One region of the Photobacterium sp. TY1-4 genome, then DNA from elsewhere that is predicted to be linked to it. Evidence: riboswitches for the same ligand, from Rfam matches in the RefSeq annotation. Region 1 holds a riboswitch; each other region holds the start of a gene.
The links. A riboswitch is a leader RNA that binds a small molecule or an ion and turns the genes downstream of it on or off. The one in region 1 is predicted to bind lysine.

Region 1 (3,356 bases):
CCAAACACCGAACCAGCCAGCACCGCGCCCAGCATCGGCAACATCAACGCAATCTCTGTTGCCGCCGCCAGATCACCGGCGATCGGCAGCATGATGCCGAAGGTGCCCCAAGAAGTTCCGGTCGAGAATGCCATCAGTCCGGCCAGCAGGAATAAAATCACCGGCAACAGCATTGGATTCAGGTTGCCCTGAACCAGCGTCGACAGGTATTTACCCGTCGCCATGTCACTGATCACGCTACCGATGCTCCAGGCGAACAGCAGGATCAGAATCGCCCCGAACATTGACTTGGCACCAATCCACATTGTCTGCGCAACATCACCCACCGCCAGGCGCTGGCGGAATACCGGCACCAGCGAGGCCATCAGGCCGACAATCCCGCCGTACACCAGTGACGTGCCGACATCGGTGTTCTCAAACGCGCCCAGGATATTGAACGCCTGGCCATCGGCCGACAGGGTCTGGTAGCCGGTGAAAATCATAAAGAAGAAGGTTGCCAGGATCAGCATCACAATCGGCATCACCAGATCGCCGACACGGCCGTGTTCGCTCTCTTCAATGTCCAGCTCGTCATTCAGATCACGAGCCATGCTGTCATCATCACCTTCGTCAAAGCCATGGCCGCGACAGGCTTGCAACTCATGCTTTTTCATCGCACCGATGTCCAGCTGGAACCAGGCCACTACAAACACCATCAGCAGCGCGAAAACGGCATAAAAGTTCATCGGCGCCAGTTGCACAAATGCACTCAGCGGCGAATAAGCTGTCACACCATGCGATACCAGAATGCCGCCAATCAGCGTAATGATATAAGCGCCCCAGCTCGATGCCGGCATCAGGACACACATCGGTGCCGCAGTGGAATCCAGGATATACGCCAGTTTGGCACGGGAAACATAGAAACGATCGGTCACCGGACGGGAGATCGAACCAACGGCCAGGCTATTAAAGTAGTCATCGACAAAAATGAAGACGCCCAGAAAAGCCGCAAGCAATTTTGCGCCCCGTTTGCTCTTGATCTTGGTTTGCGCCCATTCAGCGAAGGCACGGGTACCGCCGGACAAGGTCAGCAATGCCGTCATCATCCCCAGCAGCACCAGGAAAGCGACAATGCTCATGTTCCAGCTATTGATCGCCCCGTCATCAATAAACAGGCCTTTGGCAGTGGTGCCGATATAGCCCGCAGTCGCCGCGACGGAAAAATCCGTCAGCAACAAAGCGCCCAGCAGCACACCAAAACCTAATGAAACGAGTACACGACGTGTCAGAATCGCCAGGCCCAACGCGACCAATGGCGGCAACAACGAAAGAGAGGAATGTGAAAAATCGATGATATTCATGATCTCTATGACAACCGAACTTGGTTGGAGATCTACTGCTGAACACGGCACGTTGCCGTGAGAGAAGAGCATTAGAAAAGGACGAGCCTTATTCCGGACCCCACAGTAGCGCTCCATAGTTAATGTAATTATATACTATGGCAGTGTTGCCCCTATTCGGTGACAACCCCAGCAAACCGGTTTGATAAGCCTGGTTTACTTCGGCATTGGCTCCTTTTGCTGGCTCTCGTCGGAATCACCCTCCAACCAGCTACTTTTAGACAATGCGCCTCTACCCTTAGTCAAGGAATGGTCAATTCTACGCACTCAGCGTGTATTTGCAACAAGTTAAAATGAAAAAATTAACAACATTAGTGAATAATTTTGCCGCATCGTGCAATAATTAATCAAAAAATCAATCATGGCCAAGAAACAGAATATGAAACACGTGGCAATAAAATAACCTGACTGCCACCTGAATATTCCGACCATGGGATGAAGATCTTCATCCCGATTTATTAAAAATGAGGATCAGAAAAGCGAAATAAGGAAATTGAATTCAAGGCTCAATATTTTGTTTGGCATCAGGTGATTAAAAGTATTATTATTGCAATTATAGTTTTTTGACTGCTATTATTATTAAAAATAGTTGATGCCAACAGGAAAATTAAAATGTCTGATGCAATGAAAGCACTATTGAACCTGCGCAGCCTGCGTGCACTTTCTCGTGAATATACACTGGAGCAACTTCAAGAAGCACTGGAAAAGCTGCAAACAGTTGTGACTGAGCGTGAAGAATCAGAAGCTGAAGAGCTGGCAAAAGAAAAAGAGCGTCAGGATAAACTGAACCAATACCGTGAAATGCTGATGGCTGATGGTATCGATCCAGAAGAACTGCTGGCCACGCTGAGCAAAGCACCAAAAACAAAGCGTGCTGCGCGCCCGGCCAAATACAAGTTTATCGACGAAAACGGTGAAGAGAAAACATGGACCGGCCAAGGTCGTACGCCTTCTGCGCTGAAAAAAGCCCTGGACGAAGGTAAATCTCTGGAAGATTTTGAAATCTAATTTTCCATAATCGCTATCGTAAAAAAAGCCTGGTGTGAACCAGGCTTTTTTGTATTCATTCTTCCAGCAGTGGGAAAGGGTCGCCGACGGCAGATAACACCCGAATGGCTTCACCTCGCCATCCGCCTAAAAGTAAATAACCCGACTTTCACTCGGTTTATTCAGTCGTTCTCAATCACAATAAAAGCCAGACATTGACATCCAGCTTTTATTTCTCGGGGCTTATCGAATCTGATCCGCCAAATGGCTTACCGCCAATGCGAAATAGTGTGAACGATTCCACTTCAGCAAGGTCTGGTAGTTGTTATAAACCAAATATGCTCTACCCTTATTATCATCTGGTTGAATAAGCCATGCCTGAATATCAACACGGGGTAAGGCTTGGCCATTCAAGCGGCGAACACCCAGACGCTGCCATTCTGCCAGTGAACGCCCTTTCGACTTCTCAACCCCGAATAAGTCAGCATCGAGACTGCTCGGTAGTTGCACTTGCCGGCCCCAGGTATATTGATCATCCCATCCCGACTGATGCAGATAGTTCGCTGCAGAGGCGAAAACATCCGCTTCCGTTTCCCAGATATCAATACGACCGTCTTTATTCCCGTCAACCGCAAAGGATAAAAAGGACGTCGGCATAAACTGGGGCTGCCCCATCGCACCGGCCCAGGAACCTTTCATTTTTTTCGGCGTAATATGACCGGCATCCAATATTTCTAAAGCAGCCATCACCTGATTGCGAAAAAATGCTTCCCGCCGGCCTTCATACGCCAAGGTTGATAAAGCTTCAATCACATTATAATTGCCCATCAACCGGCCAAAATTACTTTCAACCCCCCACAGCGCCACAATAAAGCGAGGCTGAACCCCCAACTGGCGCCCGACGCGATCCAACACCGCTTGATGTTGACGATAAAGTTCATTGGCCTGCGCAATTTTCCAGGCCGGTACCGCGCGAGGCAGATACTCATC
Region 2 (3,356 bases), 670 kb from region 1:
AATCCATGGGCCTGGGAGACCCGGCTCTCGTGGGATGTGGCAATCACCCAGCTCCATTTGGGTGCAGCAACCCGGGATCCGGCCCTGATCCAGCACTATGTGGACTGGGCAACCGAGAAAGCCAAAAGCTGGCCGAGGCCGGCCTTGTACCAGAACCTCATCGCCGCCTACCAGTTGCTGGACAATCCGACACGGGCCGCCCAGATCCGCCAGGAAGCCGAGTACCTGTTCCCTGCCCATGATTTCAGCCCGGCCGCACTGACCCCCCTCTTTGAGGGTAACCTACCCTCACTCAGCCAGGGAGTGACGCCGAACCTGCCGTCTACCATCCCGCAATAGCGAGCACACCGGAACCGGGCAAGCGGACGCCTGTGCACTAACGCTTGTCCGCCGCAGACCAAGTAAACGCCACAAAACACGAAACAACGGCTACCGAGGTAGCCGTTGTTGATCCTGCCCCCAGCACACGTGCCGGGCCTCCGGTTGATGCCGAGCTGACTTACTTCAGCGTCGTCTCCAGCGCCTTCAGGCACAGCGCTACATTTTCACTACGGGCGGCATATCCCATCAGGCCAATCCGCCACGCCTTCCCGGCCAAGGCGCCCAGTCCGGCACCAATTTCCAGGTTGTAACGCTCCAGCAGGGTCTGACGCACCTGCGCATCATCGACACCGTCCGGGATGTACACCGCATTGAGCTGCGGCAAGCGGTACGCTTCATTGACCACAAATTCAATCCCGAGTTTCTCCAGCCCGTCACGCAGCTCCCAGTGTGTATCCTGATGACGCTGCCACGCATTTTCCAGTCCTTCATTTTTCAGCAACACCAGCGCTTCATGCAGGGCGTACAGGCTGTTTACCGGCGCAGTATGGTGATAGCTGCGTTTGCCTTCACCGCTCCAGTATCCCAGCACCAGGCTTTGATCGAGGAACCAGCTCTGAACCTTGCTTTGGCGCTGCTGAATTTTCTCCACCGCTCGCGGCGAGAAGGTCAGCGGCGACAGGCCCGGCACACAGGACAAACACTTCTGGCTGCCTGAATACACCGCATCCAGTTGCCACTCGTCCACCAGCAACGGGACGCCGCCCAGTGAGGTGACGGCATCGACAATGGTCAGGCAATCGTGCTGGCGGGCCAGTTTGGCAATCGCTTCGGCATCGGTCAGGGCACCGGTCGAGGTTTCAGCATGGACAAAAGCAACGATTTTTGCATCCGGGTTGGCGTCCAACGCCTGGGCGACCAACTGCGGATCGACCGGATCTCCCCAGGTGTTCTCAACCATCACCGCCTCTCCGCCGCAGCGCTCGACATTTTCCCGCATCCGGTCGCCAAACACGCCGTTGCGGCAGACGATCACCTTATCGCCCGGCTCGACCAGGTTCACGAAACACGCTTCCATGCCGGCGCTGCCCGGCGCAGACACGGCAATAGTGAACGGGTTCTGGGTCTGGAAGGCATACTGCAGCAACTGTTTCAGCTCATCCATCATGCCGATAAACAACGGATCTAAGTGGCCGACGGTCGGACGACTCAGCGCCTGCAACACTTGCGGGTAGATATCTGACGGGCCCGGGCCCATCAGGGTACGTTGTGGTGGGTAAAAACTACCGATTGTCATTATTATATCTCCTGGGTAAGCGTTCATGATTCTCTGAGCGGCCACCGACACCGGTAACGCTTCAGGGAATAGTCCAGTATTCAGGGAATTGCCCCCGGACGCAACCCTGCGCCCTAGAACGACCACCCTTGCATTTTCCCCGCATAATTTTTCATCCGCCCATTGACAAGCCCCTGGTAAATCCGCTTCAATGAAGAACGTTTTTTGTTCACCCTGATGACCAAAGTGTCAGCAGGAAAAAACAGAAGAGGAGCGTTACCCAGGTAACCAGGTTTGCGGGGCCCCACCCCAAGGCATCCTGGCAAGGGGGAGTAACGCCGAGATACTGCCGGGTTGGGGAACCACAGTATCGGCCAGTAAGGCTGAATCCTTCTGGCTGTCACCTTTCGTCGTGAAAGGTGGGGAGCTTCTGGTTGTAGCGCGAACTATCCGTCTCACCGATTTGCTCTCCTGACAATTGGATGTCGGGAACTAACCTCCCGAGTCAATCCCTATCTTCATCACCATTACTGATATTGGGAGACTTGCTTTGAGCCCTGTTGATAACGCCGCCACCCTGACCGTCGCCAAATTCGGCGGCACCAGTGTTGCCGATTTTACCGCCATGCACCGCAGTGCCATGATCATCAAACATAACCCGGCAGCCCGGGTGGCCCTGATCAGCGCCTGCTCCGGCGTCACCAACCTGTTGGTTGAACTGGCCGGCGGGGTCCGGGACGCGGACCGACGCCAGCAATTACTGACCCAACTGAAAGATATTCACTACGCCGTCCTGAACGAGCTAGTATCGCCGGAACTTATCACGCCGGCGCTCAATGACCATCTCGACAGCATCGCAACACTGGCCGCGCAGGCTGCAACCCAGCCGAGTGCCCAGCTGACCGATCAGCTGGTTGCCAATGGCGAGCTCCTGTCGACCCACCTGTTTACCCAGATCCTCTGCGAGCTGGGCGTAAACGCGGTGCGTGTCGATATCCGTGACATCCTGCGCACCGACAATCAGTTCGGCAAAGCGATCCCACAACCGGATGACATTCGTGCACTGGCCACAACCCATCTGGAGCCGTTGCTGGCCCAGCAGGTCGTGGTCAGCCAGGGCTTTATCGGCGCCGATCCAGACGGGAATACCACCACTCTGGGCCGGGGCGGCAGTGACTACAGCGCGGCGTTGGTTGCCGAAGCGATCCGTGCAACGACGCTGGAAATCTGGACCGATGTACCGGGCATGTATACCACCGATCCCCGGATCACCGCCGCAGCGAAACCCATCCGGGAGATCAGTTTCAGTGAAGCGTCCGAGATGGCTAACTTCGGAGCCAAGATCCTGCACCCGTCCACGCTGGTCCCGGCGATCCGCCAGCAGATCCCGGTGTTTATCGGATCATCCCGTGCGCCGGAGCAAGGCGGGACCTGGATCCGTGATCAGGTCAGTGATGCGCCGCTGTTCCGGGCCCTTGCCCTACGTTGCAACCAGACCATGGTGACCCTGACCAGCCTGAACATGTTCCATGCCTACGGTTTCCTGGCGGAGGTGTTCCGGATCCTGGCCGAGCACAAAGTCTCGGTCGATCTCATTACGACCTCCGAAGTCAGCGTTTCCCTGACCCTGGATAAAACTGACACCGCCGGCGGCGCACCGCAACTCCCGGAAGCCGCCGTGGCAGCGCTCAGCCAACTGTGCCGGGTCGAGGTTGAGCAGGGTCTGTGCCTGGTGGCCCTGATTGGTAACCGGATGAGC
Region 3 (3,356 bases), 410 kb from region 1:
GAACCAGGCTGGCTGGCAACTGGTTTCACGAACAACCGGCGGGGCACCTGTCCCTCAACAGCCAGGTGTTATTAATCTCTCCCATATTTATCACTGGCCGGATAACCAGCCTTACGATATCAAAGCAGCCTATCTCAACTTATGTCAGGTCCTGAGTCACTTCTTTGCAGCGCTGGGCGTCAGGGTGAATGTCCATGCCACGCCCGGCTCGTATTGCGATGGAGAATACAATCTCAATATCGATGGTAAAAAAGTGGTGGGGACCGCGCAGCGCGTATTGCTGAAAAAAGGCGGCGGTCAGGTTGTCCTTTCGCAAGCCTGTATTTTGCTTGAGGGCAAGATGGATGAAATCGTCAAACCGGTGCAACTGTGCAATCAGATTTGCAACCACGACGCACGAATCCTGGCGAGCGTACATACTCCGCTGTTTGAACACCTGCAATCCCGACCTGCCGTGGACGCGCTGTTCCAACAGTTGACCAGTGCCTTCTTGCAATCCTCTTCCCTGCCCCAAGCCGGATCGCGTCCTGAAAAATTGGCCTAATCACTCCCTGTCCGGCTGTCCTTATCGCCGGGCAGAGATATTCCCGAGCAAATGTTATGAATATGTTGAATATCCATATCAGGCATGGCACTCTTCCCGGTACAGTCTAATTGTATAATAAATCAATCATGGCGCTACGCATGAGCCTCATGACCGAGGCAAGCGGCGACGCTCTGCCAGCCCGAACGATTGTGGTATCCCCTTGGATTGACATTGACTCAAATCACTTCACGTTGAAAAGATAATCATGCAAACCGACACACAACAGGATTTAATCCCGGAGACTCGCCTCCACGAGTTCACCTACACAGATGTCTGGAACGGCTTTACGCAATTGGTCCCCCTCTCCTTTTTCGTCATCGTTTTCGGGATCGCATTCGGGGTGGCTTCGGCGCAAACCGGGCTGGACAACATTTCAACCATGCTGATGAGTGCCCTGGTATTCGCCGGCGCATCTCAGTTCGCAACCTTGGATCTATGGGGAGCCGACGTGCCCATCATTCCGGTGATAGTCACCGTCTTTGCCATTAATGCACGGCATCTGCTCATGGGGGCAACACTCTACCCGTGGTTGCGTGAATTGCCACCAGCGAAACGCTACGGGGTGATGCTGCTGGCATCGGATGCGAACTGGGCCATGTCGATGCAGGCTTTCAGCCGCAAAGAGCCCGGTCTGGGCCTGCTGATCGGCGGCGGGCTTGCATTGTGGTCATTCTGGATAATCGGCACCTGGCTTGGGCTGTATTTCGGCAATGCCATTTCTGATCCGGTCAGCCTCGGGCTGGATATGGTGATGGGCTGTTTTTTGCTGTCCATGATTGGCGTGGGCCCGAAGAACCTGCGCGTGTTTGCTATTTGGGCTGCCGCTGCCGGGTCATCTCTGCTGGCCTATTGGTATTTACCTGAGAACAGCCATGTCGTTGTCGGTGCGATTGCCGGGGGAACGCTGGGCGCATTTTGGACGGAGAAAAAGTCATGAGCATTGAAACCAGCTTTAGCGGTACCTTATTGATTATCCTGATCATGGCACTGGTGACCCTCGCCACGCGCTGGGGCGGGGTGTTTATCATGTCGTTCATTCCGATTGGCTACCGGGTACAGCAGTTTATTACCGCAATGTCCGGCTCGGTGCTGGTTGCCTTATTGGCGCCTTTGGCCGTCGAGGGCGATCTGGGCGCCCGTCTGGCGCTACTCTCAACCGCCGTCGTGATGTTTATCTGGCAGAAACCCCTCCCGGCGATCACCGCAGGGATCATCGCCGCGGCACTCACCCGGCAGTTTTGAGGACTTTGACGGCGAGTGGTGAAATAAAATGAGCTAAAGCCGCATAAAAAATCATGACGGAGATTGACATCCCGTCACCATTGATGATTGAATCAAATCATTCCCTCTCATAGGGATCAGAAGAGGCGCGTTAACCAGGTAGTCTGTCGGAGGTATCCAAATACCGCTGAACACAGATCAGGGGGCTTAACGCCGAGGTAAGTTTGTATTTGGAAGCAAGCTTATCGGTCACTGGGGCTGAATCCCCAGGGCTGTCACCGCTGGTGGAGAGCTTCTGGTGTTTGTGCTTTTTTGCCCTCAAGAATGGCTCACAGCCATCGGCTTTCTTCGCAATGCCAAGCTCTCTAAACGGATAACAATGACATTCGGATTAGAGATGCCAATTCACAATTCATGCCCTACAACAGAACATCTGGTATCGCCGCAAGCCACGTCACTCAACCAGACAACGCTATGGACGGCTTTGATCACCCCTTTTCACGACGATGAGTCGGTTGACTTTGAGACACTGACCCAACTGGCCACCGAACAAGACGCCGTCGGTAACGGGATCCTGCTGCTTGGCAGTACCGGGGAAGCACTGGCGATGACACCGACCGAGCAGCAAGCGGTGGTTCGTCATGTATGTGCGCTGGAGCTGTCCGCGCCGCTGATGGTCGGCGTCGGCGGTTTCCAGCTTCAGCAGCAACTGCAATGGCTGACCTTCTTAGCCGATTATCCGATTGATGCCCTGCTGCTCCCGGTCCCTTTGTATGCAAAACCCGGCGCAGCCAGCCAGCAAAAATGGTTCGAAGCCCTGCTGGATGCCAGCCGCTGGCCTTGCATGATTTATAATGTGCCCTCACGAACTGGTGCCGCTCTGGATGCGCAAACTCTGGGCGCAATTTCCGCCCATCCGAATGCCTGGGCGGTCAAGGAAGCCAGTGGCAGCGTGGAGGTGTTCACCCGTTATACGCAAGCCGCCCCGACGCTGCAGTTTTTCTGTGGTGACGATGCGCTGTTTGTTGATTTTGCTGCAGCAGGGGCCTGTGGTCTGGTGTCCGTGGCGGGGAATGCCTGGCCGGAAGCAACCGCCCTGTACGTTCGCCAAACTCTGAGCCAGACGGCATCCAGCGTTCAACAAGTACCAAGCTTTCAGCAGGAGCCAAATTTTCAACAGGAACCAAGCTTTAAACAACTGTGGCAAAGCGCGGGCAACAGCCTGTTTTGCGCGGCGAACCCAATCGCGGTCAAAGCCCTGATGCAGCACCAGGGGCGTCTGCGCCACGCCGGGCTGCGTCCACCGCTGTATATGGACGAATTACCGGAACTGACGCCGGTTCTCAATGCCAATCACGACATTAATCAGTGGATGCACAGCTGCCAGGATCAATCATAATGACGACTTCGCCCGATAACGAGTTCCTTATGATCACAACCACAACTGTTAAAGTCGGTGAGCAACCCACCGGCAATCCGATGGAAGTCCCGGTCATCCATATTCAGGGCCAGGGCAATGGTCCGCGTGTTTATATCCAGGCCAATATCC

Region 2: it holds a riboswitch for lysine, as region 1 does, so the genes downstream of both, lysC (lysine-sensitive aspartokinase 3) here and NH461_RS04870 (Na+/H+ antiporter NhaC family protein) in region 1, are expected to answer to the same signal.
Region 3: it holds a riboswitch for lysine, as region 1 does, so the genes downstream of both, dapA (4-hydroxy-tetrahydrodipicolinate synthase) here and NH461_RS04870 (Na+/H+ antiporter NhaC family protein) in region 1, are expected to answer to the same signal.

The regions. Positions count from the first base shown of each region.
Region 1 covers NZ_CP099734.1:986,727-990,082, reverse strand. Annotated here, with positions in the region: gene NH461_RS04870 (Na+/H+ antiporter NhaC family protein) at 1-1,340, opposite strand, end outside; lysine riboswitch at 1,439-1,622, opposite strand; gene NH461_RS04865 (H-NS family nucleoid-associated regulatory protein) at 1,992-2,387, shown strand; gene NH461_RS04860 (lytic transglycosylase domain-containing protein) at 2,610-3,356, opposite strand, start outside.
Region 2 covers NZ_CP099734.1:313,331-316,686, reverse strand. Annotated here, with positions in the region: gene NH461_RS01560 (PglL family O-oligosaccharyltransferase) at 1-339, shown strand, start outside; gene NH461_RS01555 (pyridoxal-phosphate-dependent aminotransferase family protein) at 500-1,618, opposite strand; lysine riboswitch at 1,856-2,035, shown strand; gene lysC (lysine-sensitive aspartokinase 3) at 2,148-3,356, shown strand, end outside.
Region 3 covers NZ_CP099734.1:1,394,333-1,397,688, reverse strand. Annotated here, with positions in the region: gene NH461_RS06640 (biotin/lipoate A/B protein ligase family protein) at 1-544, shown strand, start outside; gene NH461_RS06635 (AzlC family ABC transporter permease) at 792-1,523, shown strand; gene NH461_RS06630 (AzlD family protein) at 1,520-1,828, shown strand; lysine riboswitch at 1,941-2,110, shown strand; gene dapA (4-hydroxy-tetrahydrodipicolinate synthase) at 2,187-3,206, shown strand; gene NH461_RS06620 (succinylglutamate desuccinylase/aspartoacylase family protein) at 3,236-3,356, shown strand, end outside.